Regions from separate parts of the Methylocystis sp. ATCC 49242 genome, predicted to be linked through region 2. Evidence: riboswitches for the same ligand, from Rfam matches in the RefSeq annotation. Region 2 holds a riboswitch; the other holds the start of a gene.
What was found. Region 2 has a riboswitch for cobalamin ahead of MET49242_RS04400 (TonB-dependent receptor). Riboswitches for the same ligand answer to the same signal wherever they lie in the genome.
Positions count from the first base shown of each region.

Region 1: another riboswitch for cobalamin. It lies ahead of MET49242_RS01495 (TonB-dependent siderophore receptor); the one in region 2 lies ahead of MET49242_RS04400 (TonB-dependent receptor).

Region 1 covers NZ_KE124773.1:60,756-68,089, forward strand. The annotation lists gene MET49242_RS01470 (IS110 family transposase) at 100-1,215, opposite strand; gene MET49242_RS01475 (histidine decarboxylase, pyruvoyl type) at 1,322-2,386, opposite strand; gene MET49242_RS01480 (group II intron maturase-specific domain-containing protein) at 2,528-3,037, shown strand; gene MET49242_RS01490 (carbon-nitrogen hydrolase family protein) at 3,351-4,127, shown strand; cobalamin riboswitch at 4,353-4,552, shown strand; gene MET49242_RS01495 (TonB-dependent siderophore receptor) at 5,018-7,249, shown strand.
Region 2 covers NZ_KE124774.1:510,705-518,038, forward strand. The annotation lists gene MET49242_RS04360 (outer membrane protein) at 1-442, shown strand, start outside; gene MET49242_RS04365 (winged helix DNA-binding protein) at 561-1,058, opposite strand; gene MET49242_RS04370 (cyclase family protein) at 1,338-2,144, shown strand; gene MET49242_RS04375 (hypothetical protein) at 2,252-2,506, opposite strand; gene MET49242_RS04385 (HU family DNA-binding protein) at 3,225-3,614, opposite strand; gene MET49242_RS04390 (polymer-forming cytoskeletal protein) at 3,647-4,042, opposite strand; gene MET49242_RS04395 (DUF1289 domain-containing protein) at 4,244-4,438, shown strand; cobalamin riboswitch at 4,496-4,699, shown strand; gene MET49242_RS04400 (TonB-dependent receptor) at 4,910-7,234, shown strand.

The DNA of each region.
Region 1 (7,334 bases), on a different contig from region 2:
CGAGGGCTCCCCGGCATTGTCCCGCCCCCAGCGCCGCATATCGCGCCGAGGCTGTTATCGTGTTCGCGGCCTCCTCTACTGACTGTCGTCAAGGAATGGTCAAGCCGGCTTTGGCGCGGATTGAATCGTGCAGGCGATCGACCAGATGAAGCCCACCATCTCGCGTGCGATGGCGACATTGACGACATTGGCGGTCTTGCCACGCGCGGTCAGCCGACGATATCGAGCGCAGAGCCGAACCTGCGCTTTCCATCCGATGTCGCGAACGACTTTTGGCAACGCCTCGATGCGATCGACCTTGTGACGGCCGATGCGCGGTTTCATTCGGTAAGCCCAGGCGCCTTCAACCAGCGCACGCCGGGCGTGGGCGTTACCGGTCTTGGTAATGCCGCCGCGTCGGACGGTCTCACCACTCGATCGCTCGCCCGGAACTAGGCCAAAATAGGCCATGAGCTCGCGCGGGTTCGAGAAGCGTGTGAAGTCGCCGACTTCCGCGACCAGCACCACGGCATTGATCAGCGCTATACCCCGCATCGCCTGCAAGGCGTCAACGACCGCGCGCAGATTCCATTCCGGGAGAAGGCTGAGGATTTGTTCCTCGACCCGCTGCAGGCGCCGTTCCGCATCCGTGACGGCATCGACATAGTCCTGAAACGCGATCTGCTGGGCGGGATGTTCGAAGGCCAACGTCGATAGCCATCGCCGGTAAGCCATGCGCCATGCCGTCCCACGCCCGTGCTTGCGACCGTGACGCAGCAGAAAACCTTGAAGATGCTGACGCGCACGCGTCACGATATGCCGGACGACACTGCGCAGACGGATCAAGTCGCGCATGGCTTCGTGATCGGTGTCAGGCACCCAGACGGGCGTCAACTCTCCGGCTCGATGAAGTCGGGCGAGCATGGTGGCGTCGCGACGATCTGCCTTCACCCGATCGCCAGACTTCACTGGAATCAGCGACGGCGCCACCACGTCGCAGCGATGACCGAGGCTGGTGAGTTGGCGATGAACACCATAACCGCACGGTCCAGCCTCATAACAAAAAATCAGCGGCTTGCCGGGAAGACCGAGACGGCTGCACAACTTGCTAATTGCGTGGGGATCATTGGCAATCTCGCCAAGGTATTCCACTGCCCCAGTGCGGCCGCTCTCCGCCACCGCAATCGAGAGCCGTTCTTTGTGAATATCCAAGCCAACAAATCGGGTATGTTCCATTCGGCCCGTCTCCTATGCATGAGGCTCTGTGCCGGCCAGCCGGCCCAACCCTCGTACCGTTGCATATCGGATGACGGGCCACCCTCAGGCCCAGCAATCATAGGGTCTAGTTGCGCCTTGCGTGTTTACCACTTTGTAGGGTTTTCTCCCAATCAGATATGTTTATTTCCAGCAGCTTTTCGGGCCCGCCGGAGGGAACAGCCCCCTTTGCCAACACGACATAGGGAACGGTGGCCATCGCATAACCAACAGAGCCCTCGAGAACGGATTCATTCGTGACCCCGACGAAAATTTTGCTGTATCTGACGCTTTGATTCTTTCCAACGCGTATCACGCTTTTAGCTAGATTCTCGCGCACCAGATGAAAGTACTGTTCCTCTGTTTCGTCGATGGTGTTAGCTTTAAATTCACCGCACAGTTCTATGATCACGTTTGCATTGATTTTACGATCCTCGGCGATGGCGATAGCGAGGCCACACCAAACATTTGTCGGCCCGAGGGCGGTGATTTCCTTATGGGCAGCGACGACATGAGCCCCAGGAAGCAATGGAAATCTCGGGCGGTCCCGTGTCCCAAAGAGACGGGAGCCTGCGTCCAACAGCGGATCGAGAGAATAAACGGGAATTATGCTGTTATCCGATACCGTCACCTCAAATAGCTTGCCTGGCCCGCCCTTGGCAATGTCGGCTGCCTTTGCAATGTCGAAGCCCCAAATCGCACCATTAGTTCCGCTAAAAGAGGAGGCGACTATTAGGTTGATTTGCCCTATATACGCGCCGGACGCTTCGGCGCGGTCAAAAGCGACTGTTCCATCCAAGCCTTCCCCCTTTTGACCTGGTATGACTAATTCTCTTGACGCTTGTCCCGCGTGGAGTGTGACAACAGAGACATAGCCTAGGCCACTGGCGCCCGGATTACCGTATCCGTCGCAATGAATAGAAAAGGGCCCTACTGCACCTTTAACAATTTTACTCAGAGACAGAGCCGACGACGATGTTTCACGGAAGGTCTTTGTACCTTTGCTATCATTTCGGGCTTCCGCAAGCTCGCAAAAGATTGTCATCGCATAAAAAATTGAGAAAATCGTTCTGAGGGCCGGTTTCGTTTGAATTTTCCAGCGCTGCAAAATGCCAGCGCACCACCTCGCTAAATGCGTGCTGTTGCATCTCATTCGGAATGCTCCACCGATTCGGAGTTCGCGAAAGCTTATTGCTCTTCGCGAAGCATGTGGATAGGACTTCTATTCCTCATCTGTTCGATCAACGCAGGACAATGATTGACGCCGATGAGGCGCGCGAGTTTGTCAGGAGTGATGGAGTTGATTGACTACATGGTGGGCGTCTACTCGGCGCACGTCAAGTCGCCCGCTGCGGCCGAATATGACGTCGCCTTTCTGCTCGGCGCGCCGGCGGTCAATGAATGTTTCCATCTCAAAGCGGCGCCCAATCCGTCACGCGCGCGTTCGATCCAAACAGCCGTTATCGATTATCTCGATGCGCCAAATCGCGCCGCGGCTCGCGAGACCATTCGCTGGCGTTTTCGGCTCGACGACCCGCAAAGCGGTCGATGCGCCAGCGAAATCATGGCGACATGCTCGCTGTCGACACGACCTGCGGTGAACAAGCCTTCGCTGAGCCCGATGCGGTCGACGATCCACGATTTCCAGCTGCTCAAGAGAACACAGGAGATGCTGGACGATAGCGCTCGCGAGCTGAACCCGGCCGCACAAGGTTGGCTCGCCTACCATGGGCGATATACGCGTTCGGCACTCTATCCCCTTGTTCGCTACATCGACCAAACGCGCGCAAGTGATCAGCGTTGAGACCTGCCGAACCGTTGGCTGCCCATTTGCTCCAGGTTTAAATTTCGTACGCCTCTGCCAGAGGGACCAAAATCGATTTTCTCTCTCTGCGGTCAAGCTGTGACTTAACCCCCAATCGATCAGGGGCGCAACGGGAAGTGAAGAAGAACCAAATAGGCTGCCACAACGCGCGCAATCTGGCGCATTCTTGCAATTTGGCACAACGTGCCAGCTTGGGCTAGGTTGGACGCCAAGGCCATCAACCCGGCCCCGCCCTTGGCGGCGTATTCTAACGCGTGCCTCGGCTGAAAAATCGGGAAACCCGACTTATCCAATGGCGACTTCCCTAACGCGGATTGCTCTCTTGCACTTGGCCCCGACTCCGGGCGCTTTGGAGCAAAATCAGCAACTTGTCGAAACCGCGTTGGCGGCTGCGGCCGATGCGGGCGCAGAGTGGGTCATTACGCCAGAACTCGTGACAACTGGATATGAGTTTGCCGAGCACATAGGCACTGACTGGATTGAGAGCCAGCCAGACTTGTGGGTTCAAGGCATAGCCGCGTTGGCGCTGCGACGTCGCCTCACCGTATTCCTGTCTGTTCCGGAGCGCGACGGGGAAAAGCTGTATAACAGTATGATTGCCATCGACCGGAGAGGTCGGATCGCCGGGCGTCACAGGAAGATCAACGCATTGCGTGTGGGTGCGGAGTCCTGGTCCACACCAGGTGAAACCATTTCCCCTGTTAAAATCGACGGATTTGGCCTTGTCGGCATGCTTATATGCGCCGACGCGTTCACGCCAGTCATCGCGGCCTCCCTTGCAGATCAGGAGGCGCGTGCACTGGTTTCGTCCGCCGCCTGGGGACCTGGGCTTCATGGTCCGGATGGAGAATGGGAGGCAGTCAGTCAGGCGACATCGCTGCCCATTTTCGTTTGCAACCGCACCGGCCAAGAACGCCAGATGGACTTCACGATCGCACAAAGCGTCGTGGCTAATCGCGGGAGACGAGTCGTAAGTTTCACGGCGCCTCGAAACGCTATCTTTTTGGTCGATTGGAGCTTCGAGGGAAATCAGCTTGCTCGGTATTCCCAAATAACTCCGCTTCCATAACGCTCAGCGGAATCAGATAGCAAAAACGTGCTTACTTCAAACGGCGGCGCAAAAGCCCGCGGCAAGTGCATCGCACCACTGTCACGCAAATTGGGCAGGTTTCTTCCTTACTGACAAAGTCGCACTATCCATCTGCCCGCCCCGTCGCGCTGATGCGAAAATGCAACGCTTCAGGACTGCTCGAGGCACCCTCCACAAAACGGCTTGACTAAACCGGCTGGCTTCGGCCTTTATAGGCCAGATGGTTCCCTTCGGGGATCAAAAGGGAACTCGGTGCGCGCTGCATAGCGCTATGCCGAGGCTGCCCCCGCAACTGTAAGCGGCGAGCCTTAGAGCCAAAAAGCCACTGGGGAAACCTCCCTGGGAAGGCGGCTTAAGGCGGCGACCCGTGAGCCAGGAGACCTGCCATCAATCGTGGTCACGCGCGAAAGCGTCGGGCGGGGTGCACCGAAGCGGTCAAAACTGTCGCTGAGCGTCAAAACGCAAAGCGACAGGGATAGACCTTTCGCAGTGACGGCCCACGTTGCTGCGAGTCTCGGCTCATGAAATCCCTTCTCCCGACAGCTGCCAAAGACGGCGTTCGCGGCGCCGTGCGGCGCAATTCGCCGCTCCTGTCCTACGTTCTTTCTGCAGCCGTCTCGTCGCCAGCTCTCGCCCAAGAAACGCTCCCGGTCATCGAAATCGGCACGCCGAAGCCGAGCTTCGGCCGCGCCTCCGAGGCGCCCGGAACGGAACGGCCTGTTGCCGGTCAACAGGCGGAAGCGGACGGTAACGGCACAGAAATCGGCCCTGGCGACAATGGGCAAATCTGCGCGGACGGGGTTTGCAATAATCCCACGTCCTACGCCGCGCCGATCGAGTCGCTTGGGACCAAGGTCAACACGCCGGTGATGAACACGCCGGTCGCCACGAAGATGGTCACGCGGCGGATGCTCGAGGACCAACAGGCCATTACGCTCGACCAGGCGTTGAAGAACGTCAGCGGCGTCGCCGTCTCGGGCGGCGGCGACGCGGCGCTGGGAAATTCCTTCCGACAGATCATCCTGCGCGGCTTCGCAACGCAGAACTATTTCCGCGACGGTTTCCGGGTCGACAGCTTCGGCCTCAATTTCGCCGGCTCCAGCAGCGCCGAAATGGCCAATGTGGAGAGCGTCGAGGTGCTGAAAGGCCCCGCCGCCATCCTCTACGGTGCGGTGGAGCCCGGCGGCATCGTCAACATCAACACGAAGCAGCCGCTTGCGAAGCCGGCCGCCTCCGTGCAGCAGCAAATCGGCAGCTACGCCTCCTATCGCACGGTCGTCGACGCCACGGGGCCGGTGACCGCCAACAAGGACGTGCTCTACCGCTTCATCATGTCCTATGAGAACGACGGGTCGTTCCGCGCCTTCGACTACAACAAAAATATCATGATCAACCCGGTCGTCAGATGGAACATCGACGACAGCACCTGGATCAGAGCGTCCACTCAGTTTCAGCAGAACAATCTGAATCAGGACTGGTTTTATGTGCCCTATTACGGGATGTTCTCCCCTCTATGGCTCGGGCGCAGTTTCAACTGGGGGCCCAACTCGCCTTACACTCAGCAGCAGAACTTCAGCGAGCTGACGTGGCATCACGACTTCGACAAGGACTGGTCGATACAGCAAACCTTGTTCATGCAACTGTTGCATAGCAATTGGCAGAACAACGGCGGGACCACCTCTATCACCGATTGCGTGACTCCCGGCGCCTACTCTTTTGGCGGCTTCTCGCTGTGCGGATTCAACGGCGCCTTTACCCCGGTATCCCAACCAAACAGTGTCATCCTGAACTATAGTTCTTTTCCGTCTGACAATAGACAGGCGGAATATGCGACGACAATCAATCTCGTCGGTCATTTCAACACCGGGGAATATCTCAACCATACGCTGTTGTCGGGGGCGGACTACTACCGGTATAACTTCAGGGGCCTGAATATGCTCCCGCAGAACTACGGGGCGGTTGGCCTGTTCGGCGCGCCGTATTTCCCGACCCCCATCGGCGGGCTTGTTCCCTACAACGCCACCCAGCAAGCCGCCGACAATTACGGCGTTTATCTGCAGGACCAGATCAAACTGCCCTTCGGCTTTCACGTGCTCGGCGGCGCCCGTTGGCAATATATCGACAGCAGAACCGGCGCCTCTGACAACACGCATTTCTGCGGGCCTTTTTCGTCCAATTGGTTTTCGGGAATTGCGATTCCATGTAACTTCAACACGCTCGGCAACACATCGAGGTTTGTCAGCCAGAGGGTCACGCCGCGCGTGGGGGTGTTGTGGCGGCCGCTCGAATGGATCAGCTTCTACGGAAATTACACCGAGTCCTACAGCCCGAACTACGACGGCAAGCTAGTCTACGGCTCGAACGACCCGACGCCCCCAAGCGCCGGCGAGCAGGAGGAAGGCGGAATCAAGCTTGCCCTGTTCGATAACAGGTTTCAGGCCACGGCGGCCTACTACCATTTGGTCAAGACCAATATTCCGATCGGGATCCCCAATGATTTCAACCACGTGTTACTCATAGGCCAAGGGCGTTCGCAGGGCCCGGAACTCGACATCCAAGGCGAGCTTCTGCCCGGCTGGAGCATCAATCTCGCCTACGCAAACACCGACGCAATCACCACCAAGTCAAATCCAACTTACCTCGGGGTCCCGGTTGTGGGACAGCCGATCCCCTTCGTTCCGCGTAATGTCGGCTCCCTGTCTTCGGCCTATGAATTCAGGGACGGCCAGATGAAGGGTCTGCGCGTGGGGACGCGCTACGATTACACCGGCTATCTTCCTTTCTTTCATACCGCCAATGATGGATCCTATATTTATGGGAAATCCACGCCGAGCTATGGACTCGTTGGCCTCTTCGGAGCCTATGAGTTCAACCTCGACCGATTCAAGGTCGTCGCACAGCTCAATGTGAGCAATCTTTTCGACAAGACCTATTTCGTCACCGGCGGCTTGGGTCCTCAAGCCTTCGACGCCGCCCATCCTGGCGGCTTCGCGGTGCCCTTCACCAATCCAGTCCAGGTGGGCTGGAACACGCCAGGGTACAATTTTAACGTAATCGGCGCCCCGCGGATGTTCCGCGGGTCGATCAAGGTGTCGTTCTGAGCGGCGCGCCGTCATGCATCCTCGAGGAGCGCGCGATGCGCCTCCTCGGAGATAGAGGTTCTGCTCCGTCGACGAAGAGAAAGTG
Region 2 (7,334 bases):
GATCGGCGGACCGCTGGGCTTCGTCTACACGAACACGCCAAACGACGTATCCTGGTTCGGAACAACGCGGCTTCGCGCCGGCTACGCTTCCGGTAACGCGCTCAGCTACGTGACCGGCGGCGTCGCCTATGGCGAAGTGAACGCGCACGGCTCCCAGATTTCCGGCGGCGTGTTCGGCGGCTCGGCGTCGCAGAACAAGGCGGGCTGGGCGCTCGGCGGCGGCGCGATGTATGCGCTGACGAAAAATCTCTCGATGAGGGCCGAATATCTCTACGTGAGTTTCAGCGGCGTTTCGGGGCCGGCTTATGGTGTGGCGCCGCTGCCTATGCCACCGCTCGCGGGCAGCTTTTCGACCGGAACCTTCGGAACGAACGTCTTTCGCTTCGGCTTCGACTGGAAGGTCGACGGAATCATCAGTTCGGCGGTCGCCGCAGCGCAGTGATTTTCGTGGCGGCGATCTTTGCGCCAAAGGCGTGAGCGCCTTCGGCATACGCCTGAAACGCCAGCGGCCGCCGGATCGATCGGCGGCCGCGTGAGCGATAAAGCTGCGCTGCAGTCATTCAAAGCCGATACTGGATCTGGTCTTCCCAGAAGCGATCGAGGCGCGACATCGAGCGATTGAGGGCCGAGAAATCGTCAGCCTCAATGCCGCCCAGCTGCTCGATCGTCTGCGCGTGCTTCTGATAGGCCTGCGCGACGAGCGCATGGATTTCCTTGCCGCGCTCGCCGAGGCTCAGGCGCACGCAGCGGCGGTCGATGCGGGACTTGGAGTATCGCATGAAGCCGCCTTCGACGAGCTTCTTGACATTATAGGACGAGTTGGAGCCCGTGTAATAATTGCGTGCGCGCAGTTCGGAGGCGGTCAGTTCCTGGTCGCCGATGTTGTAGAGCATCAGGGCCTGAACTGCATTGACGTCCTCGACCTTGGCGCGATCCAGCGCGTCCTTGATCACTTCCAGCAGGCGGCGATGCAGGCGCTCCAGCAGCAGGACCGTGTTCGTGTAGGCCGGCATGATTGAAGCGGCGCGGTCGGCGGTTTTGGTTTCGGCGCGAAGCATCATCTTGATCCCTGAGTTTCTTGGTTATTTTTCTCGCTTGTCGATGGAGAGGAATTTAGCGACCGCGTCTGAATTGCGGCTTAAACAAGATCGTGAATCAAGAGTTGTCCGAGTTTACATGAATCAATCCTGAATCGTCGGGTTTCAGAAAGATGTTCATCGAGCGCCCCCGTTCGTTGCAACGTCGGCAAAGTTCAGGGAAGCTCTTTTCGCGGGCCGGACCCGATTGCCGGCGCCGGCGATTGATGCGCGGGTTTTCGTTTCAATGGAGATGGTGGAATGTCGCGAATCCTGTTTGCGGGAGCGATTGCTCTGGGAGCCCTTTCATCGGGACTCATTTGCTCAGCTCAAGCTCAGACGATCGACCTCGCCGCCACGAAAATCGTGGATCTCAGTCACGCCTATGATGCGGACACGATCTACTGGCCGACGGAGAAATCGGGCTTCGAACTGAAGCAGCAGCACAAGGGGCTGACGAAAGGCGGGTTCTTCTATTACTCGAACACTTTCTGCTCGCCCGAGCATGGCGGCACGCATCTCGACGCGCCGATGCATTTTGCCGAGGGGCGATGGGCGAATTCGGATATTCCGGTCGAGCGCCTCGTCGGGCCCGCCGTCGTGATCGACGTTTCCGGGAAGGCCGCAAACAATTCCGACTATACGCTCACGCCGGCCGACATCGCCGACTGGGAGAAGGCCCATGGTCGTATTCCCGACCAGGCGATTTTCCTGCTTCGCACGGGCTGGAGTTCGCGCTGGCCGGATCGGAAAGCCTATATGGGCGACGACACGCCAGGCGACGCGTCCAACCTTCATTTTCCGTCCTTTGGACCCGAGGCCGCGACTTTTCTCGTAAACGAAAGGCGCGTCCGCGTCATCGGCGTGGACACGGCCAGCGTGGACAACGGACCGTCACGCGAGTTTCTGGTGCATCGGATCGTCGGCGCCGCCAATGTCGCCGGATTGGAGAATTTGACCAATCTCGATCAGCTTCCCGCGACGGGCGCCGTCATTGTAGCTGCTCCCATGAAGATCGCGCACGGCTCGGGCGCGCCGACGCGCGTGATCGCCTTCGTTCCGCGTTGACGCGAGGCGGCGGGCTCGATGCGCTGGCGGGCTTTGAGTTTCCCGATTGCGAAAAAGGCCAGCGCCCTCACGGACGTTGGCCTCGATCATGTGAAGGCGCCGGACGATCAGTCGAGGACCTTGCCGCCGGCGTCCTCGCAGGCCTTTTCCGATTCCGTGAACACCCAGCCCTGACCCTTGCACGCATTCATGCCCTTGCAGGCGTTCTTGGGCGTATGGCAGTCGGTCTTGCCCTTGCAACTGTTGGCGCCGAGGCAATGAACTTTGCCGGGCGTCGCCTTGACCGGCGCAACCGCGCCCGACAACGCAAGCGAAACCGCAGCAATGGCCAGCACCGCGCCTTTTTGTGGAATTTGCTTCATCGACGTTTGCCTCCTTTTGAGAAGTTTATCGGCGCCGCCGCGAGCCTGGCAAGCATTCATCATGGCGTCGGCGTTTAACGGCGTCTGCGCTCGAATGCTCGCGCCGCCGGAGCTCGGTAAGCGCAGGTCAGGCCAGTCGTTCGGCGACGCCCCAGAAGATGTAACTCGTCATCGATTGATCGGGCCATCGCCGGAAAAAATACGACAGAGATCGCCGCCGAGTCGTTGACGCAAGTCCATTCAGACAAAAAAATTATACTCAATTCACAGATCATGAACCACAGTCGATCATCCGCGCGTCGTCATTGATCAACTCAAACGATTGGCTCAATTTTCAAGCCTTTGCGCCTTTGACGAAGGCCGAACAGGTGGGCCTGCAGCACACGCCGCCGACCTGCGGAGAATGGCGTTTCCCCATCTCGCGATCCGAACGCCTTGCGGTCGCTGAGGCCGGCCGCGATCAATATCGCCTTGCCGCCGCTATCGACGCTCTGCCTCGGACAGGTTTTCAAAATTTTGGTCGAACCCAACGAGCGAAGCGTCAAAGACACGGGACTCGAAGAATACGTTACGACTGTGGCTTCAACGCGCCAAACCGCGAGGAGGAGAGGGCGGACGCACGGCTCAGGCCCCTCTCATTTCCCGGATTGGATGAACGGCGGCGTCACGAGAGCTTTCGCCGCCGTTCCCGGCAGTTTTCGACTGGCGGCAAGCCGGATCAGGGCGTAGCCGCGTTCTTCAATTTCGACAGAGCGCGGATTTTCACGCGCACGCTGGCCGGCTTCGCGGCGCCCTTCACCATCTCGCCGGTGGCGGGGTTGCGGACGAGCGTTCCCGCCTTGCGCGCAGGCACTTTGCGGAGGGTGACCTTCAACAGGCCGGGCAGGGTGAATTCGCCCACGCCCCTGGGGTGCACGGAGCCGAGAAACACGCTTTCGAGCGTCGCGTAGACGCCGACGGCCGTCTTGCGCGGAAGTTCGTTCTGCTCGGCGATCAGATTGATAAGCGCCGATTTGGTCAGGGTTTCCTTGAACGGACGAACAGTGGCCGGTTCGGGTTTGCTCTTCTTTTTCGCCGGGGCGGGTTTGCTGACTTTTGCCTTAGCCACGATGAGTCTCCTCAGGTTGAATAGCTGACTGGCTATTTTTTCGGACGGGGCAGCCTGGTCGGCTGCTCGTGAGATACAGCGGGACGCTCACTGCGGAAGCCTGTCGACTCAGCCCTACCTTTGAGCAGGCCGCCTTTTTCGATTTCAATCTCGCCGTAATTCCAATTACCTTCGACACGGCCGGTCTCGCGGACGGTCAGCAACTGCTTGATGGTGATTTCGCTGCGGATGCTTCCGGAAATATCCGCTTCAGTCGCCGAGACGACGCCGTCGACAACACCGGTTTCGCCGACAAGCAACAGGCCGCAATTGACCTCCCCCGTCAACGTGCCCTGAATCATCACAATGCCGCTTGCATTGATTTCGCCGTTGATATGCACCCCTTCACCGACAAAAACCGCGTTTTTCGTATCGGGTTTGAACTCCATCGTCGGTTGACTCCTTCAGGCCGCAGAGCATGGCCGTAAATGATCGTGGGCGTAACAGCGTTTTCCGCGCTTCAGCCTAGCTTCTATAGACGCAACTGATTCTAAGCAAACGTTTACTAGGCGGCCCATTGATAATATTGGGGACGCCGGCCGAATCCTCCGGCCCGTCTTTACGGTTAGGCGAGTGGAACGGGAAATCAAATGGTCGATAGCCCATGCGTGAAGGTTTGCAAGCTGAATGACAAGGGCGTTTGCACAGGCTGCGGTCGCGATCTCGACGAGATCGCGAACTGGATGCGTATGTCGGACGCGGATAAAAGCAAGGCGGCGCAGCGCGCCAGGATGCGGCTGAAAACCATCGACGGGAAGCAGGGCGACAAGAAAAGCCTCGGCTGACGGATCGGGGCGACTCTATTCTTGTTTTCAATCGACTTGACTCGCCAGCCCTGTCAAATGTTTACTCGTGGCGATGGTTCCCGAAAGGGATCAAAAGGGAACGCGGTGAGCGCGCTCGAGTGCGCAATGCCGCGGCTGCCCCCGCAACTGTAAGTGGTGAGCCGTAGACCAAAAAAGCCACTGGGACATGGCGTTCCGGGAAGGCGGTCTCGAGGCGACGACCCACGAGCCAGGAGACCTGCCATCATTCGTGGTCACGCGCGAAAGCGTCGGGCGGGGTGCACCGATGCGGCCGAAACCTGTTGTCCGCCGCAACGGCGGAGGATGGGGAGCGACCTCTCGCAGTGACGGTCCACGTCTGTTGCGAGCGCCACCATGTCCGGCTGTCGTTTGCGCATTTCTGCGCATATTCCTCCATTATCGTCTGTCGCTTACCTTTCTCGTCCCACTGTCCGCAGCGCTGCGGCGCTGGTGTTTGCCTCTTATGCCGGCGCGGCGCTCGCTCAACAGGCGCTGCCAACCATCGAGGTGGGCGGCCATACGACGCGCCGGGTCCCGTCGCCGGCAGCACACGCGCCGGCGCCCCATCCCGTCGCGACCGTTTCCCCGACGCGGACGCCGGCGCCGGTTGCCGCGCGTTCGACGGAGAGCGTTCCAAGGCCGCCCATAACGGCCGCGAGCGAGAAATATTTTACAGGAGCGGAAATCAACGCCGTTCCCATCGCGCGTCCGGCCGACGCGCTCGAAATCGTTCCCGGCCTCGTCGTCAGTCAGCACAGCGGCGACGGCAAGGCGAATCAATATTTCCTTCGCGGATTCAATCTCGACCATGGCACGGATCTCGCGCTCTATCTCGACGGCATGCCCTTGAACATGCGCACCCATGGCCATGCGCAAGGCTACGCGGACGCCAATTTCATCATTCCCGAATTGCTGCAGGGCATGCTCGTCCGAAAGGGGCCTTACGACGCGGAGGACGGTGATTTCTCTTCCGCCGGCTCGGTCTATCTGCAATATCTCGACAAGGTAGATCGCGACTATTTCCAGCTTACCGGCGGAAGTTTCGCCTATGGCCGCGCGCTTGGCGTCAAATCCTGGCGCGATGTCCACGAGGGGACCGTGCTCGGCGCGGCGGAGGCGCAATATTACAACGGCCCCTGGGAACGCGGCGACAATTTGCGACGCATCAACAGTGTCTTGCGGTGGACGCGCGGCGCGCAGTCGGACGGCATGTCGCTTACCGCCATGGCCTACGCCAACAAATGGTTTTCGACGGACCAGATCCCCGCCCGCGTCGTAGATTCGGGTCTGAAGTCGCTTTGGGGAACGATGGACCCGACCGACGGCGGCGACACGACCCGCTTCAGCCTCTCCGGCCGCTGGAGCCGGACCGAAGGCGCCCACGCTTCGCGCATCGAAGCCTATGTGGTGCGCTCGACGCTCGAGTTGTACAACAATTTCACCTACTTCCTGGCGCATCCTGATCTTGGCGACCAGTTCCGGCAGTTCGATCGCCGAACCATGATCGGCGTCAACGCTCGGCACGATATCAAATGGGATTCCTTCGGCCTGCCGGTAGTGACGCGCCTGGGTCTGCAGGGTCGTTACGACGACATCCGCCTCGGCCTGCAGGAAGGCCTGCGCCGGCAATCATATGACGCGATCCGTAACGATTATGCGGGCGAGGGGAGCGTCGGCTTATGGACCGACACGACCGTAAAGTGGCTGCCGTGGCTGCGCACGGTCGCCGGCGCGCGCTTCGATTTCTTTACCGCCGACGTGAACTCGATCCAGACGCTGTGGGACGCGCCGAAATTCCTCGCCAGCACAGGATATCCCGCCTTTCTGTGGACGGGACCGTTCAACAGCGGCTCGAAAGACGCGGCGATCATGAGTCCCAAGGCGTCGATCATTCTCGGCCCCTTCTACAAGACGGAGCTTTTCCTGAACTATGGCGAGGGCATGCACTCGACGGACGCGCGCGGCGCGGTGCAGAGATTCGCCACATCCGAACTCTCCGACGCCGATGGCTTCGCGCCTGTTGCGGCTATCCCATTGCTCGTCAAATCTCGAGGCGCAGAGATCGGCGCGCGCACGAAATTCATCGAGGGGCTCGATTCGAGTCTCAGCCTGTTCTGGCTCAATCTCGAATCGGAAGACCAGTTCGTGGGCGACGCCGGCACGACCACCTTCGGTCGGCCGAGCCGGCGCTATGGCCTCGAGATCACCAATCACTATAGGCCGAACTCCTGGATAACCTTCGACGGCGACGTCGCGCTGGTGAATGCGCGCTATCGCGGCGTCGACCAGCCTCAGACCCTGGCCTGGCTCGATCTCATCACGGCGGAGACGCTTCCCTACGGAACCTTTCTCGGCAACGCTCCCGGCAATTACCTTATCAACGCGCCATCGATCGTTGCGACGGGCGCTCTGGAGCTGGGCGCGGCGACGGGGTGGTTCGGAGCGCTGAAATATCGTTATGTCGGCATGCGGCCGCTGACCGAGGACGGCTATCTGAAATCCCCCGCCATCGGGACGCTGAACGTGCGACTCGGCTACCGCTGGGCGGACGGCTGGCGTCTGCAGGTCGACGCCTTCAATATCTTCAACTCGCGGTCGGACCAGATAACATACGGTTACGGCTCGCTGCTGCCGAGCGACCCGCTCTATGGCCTCTGCGTCAATCGCATCGCGCCTGACGCCGTATGCGCAGTCGGCGTCATGGATCGCCACTTCAAGCCGGCCGAGCCGCCGGCGGTGCGCGTGACGCTGGGGGGGCCCTTGCCGGCGTTTTGACGCCAACGCCCGAATCGCCACGCCTTGCCGAAGTTGTCTTCGAAGGCGCGGGCGCGACAGATGTTCGAACCGCAGGCGCCGCTGGGCCGGACGAAAAGGG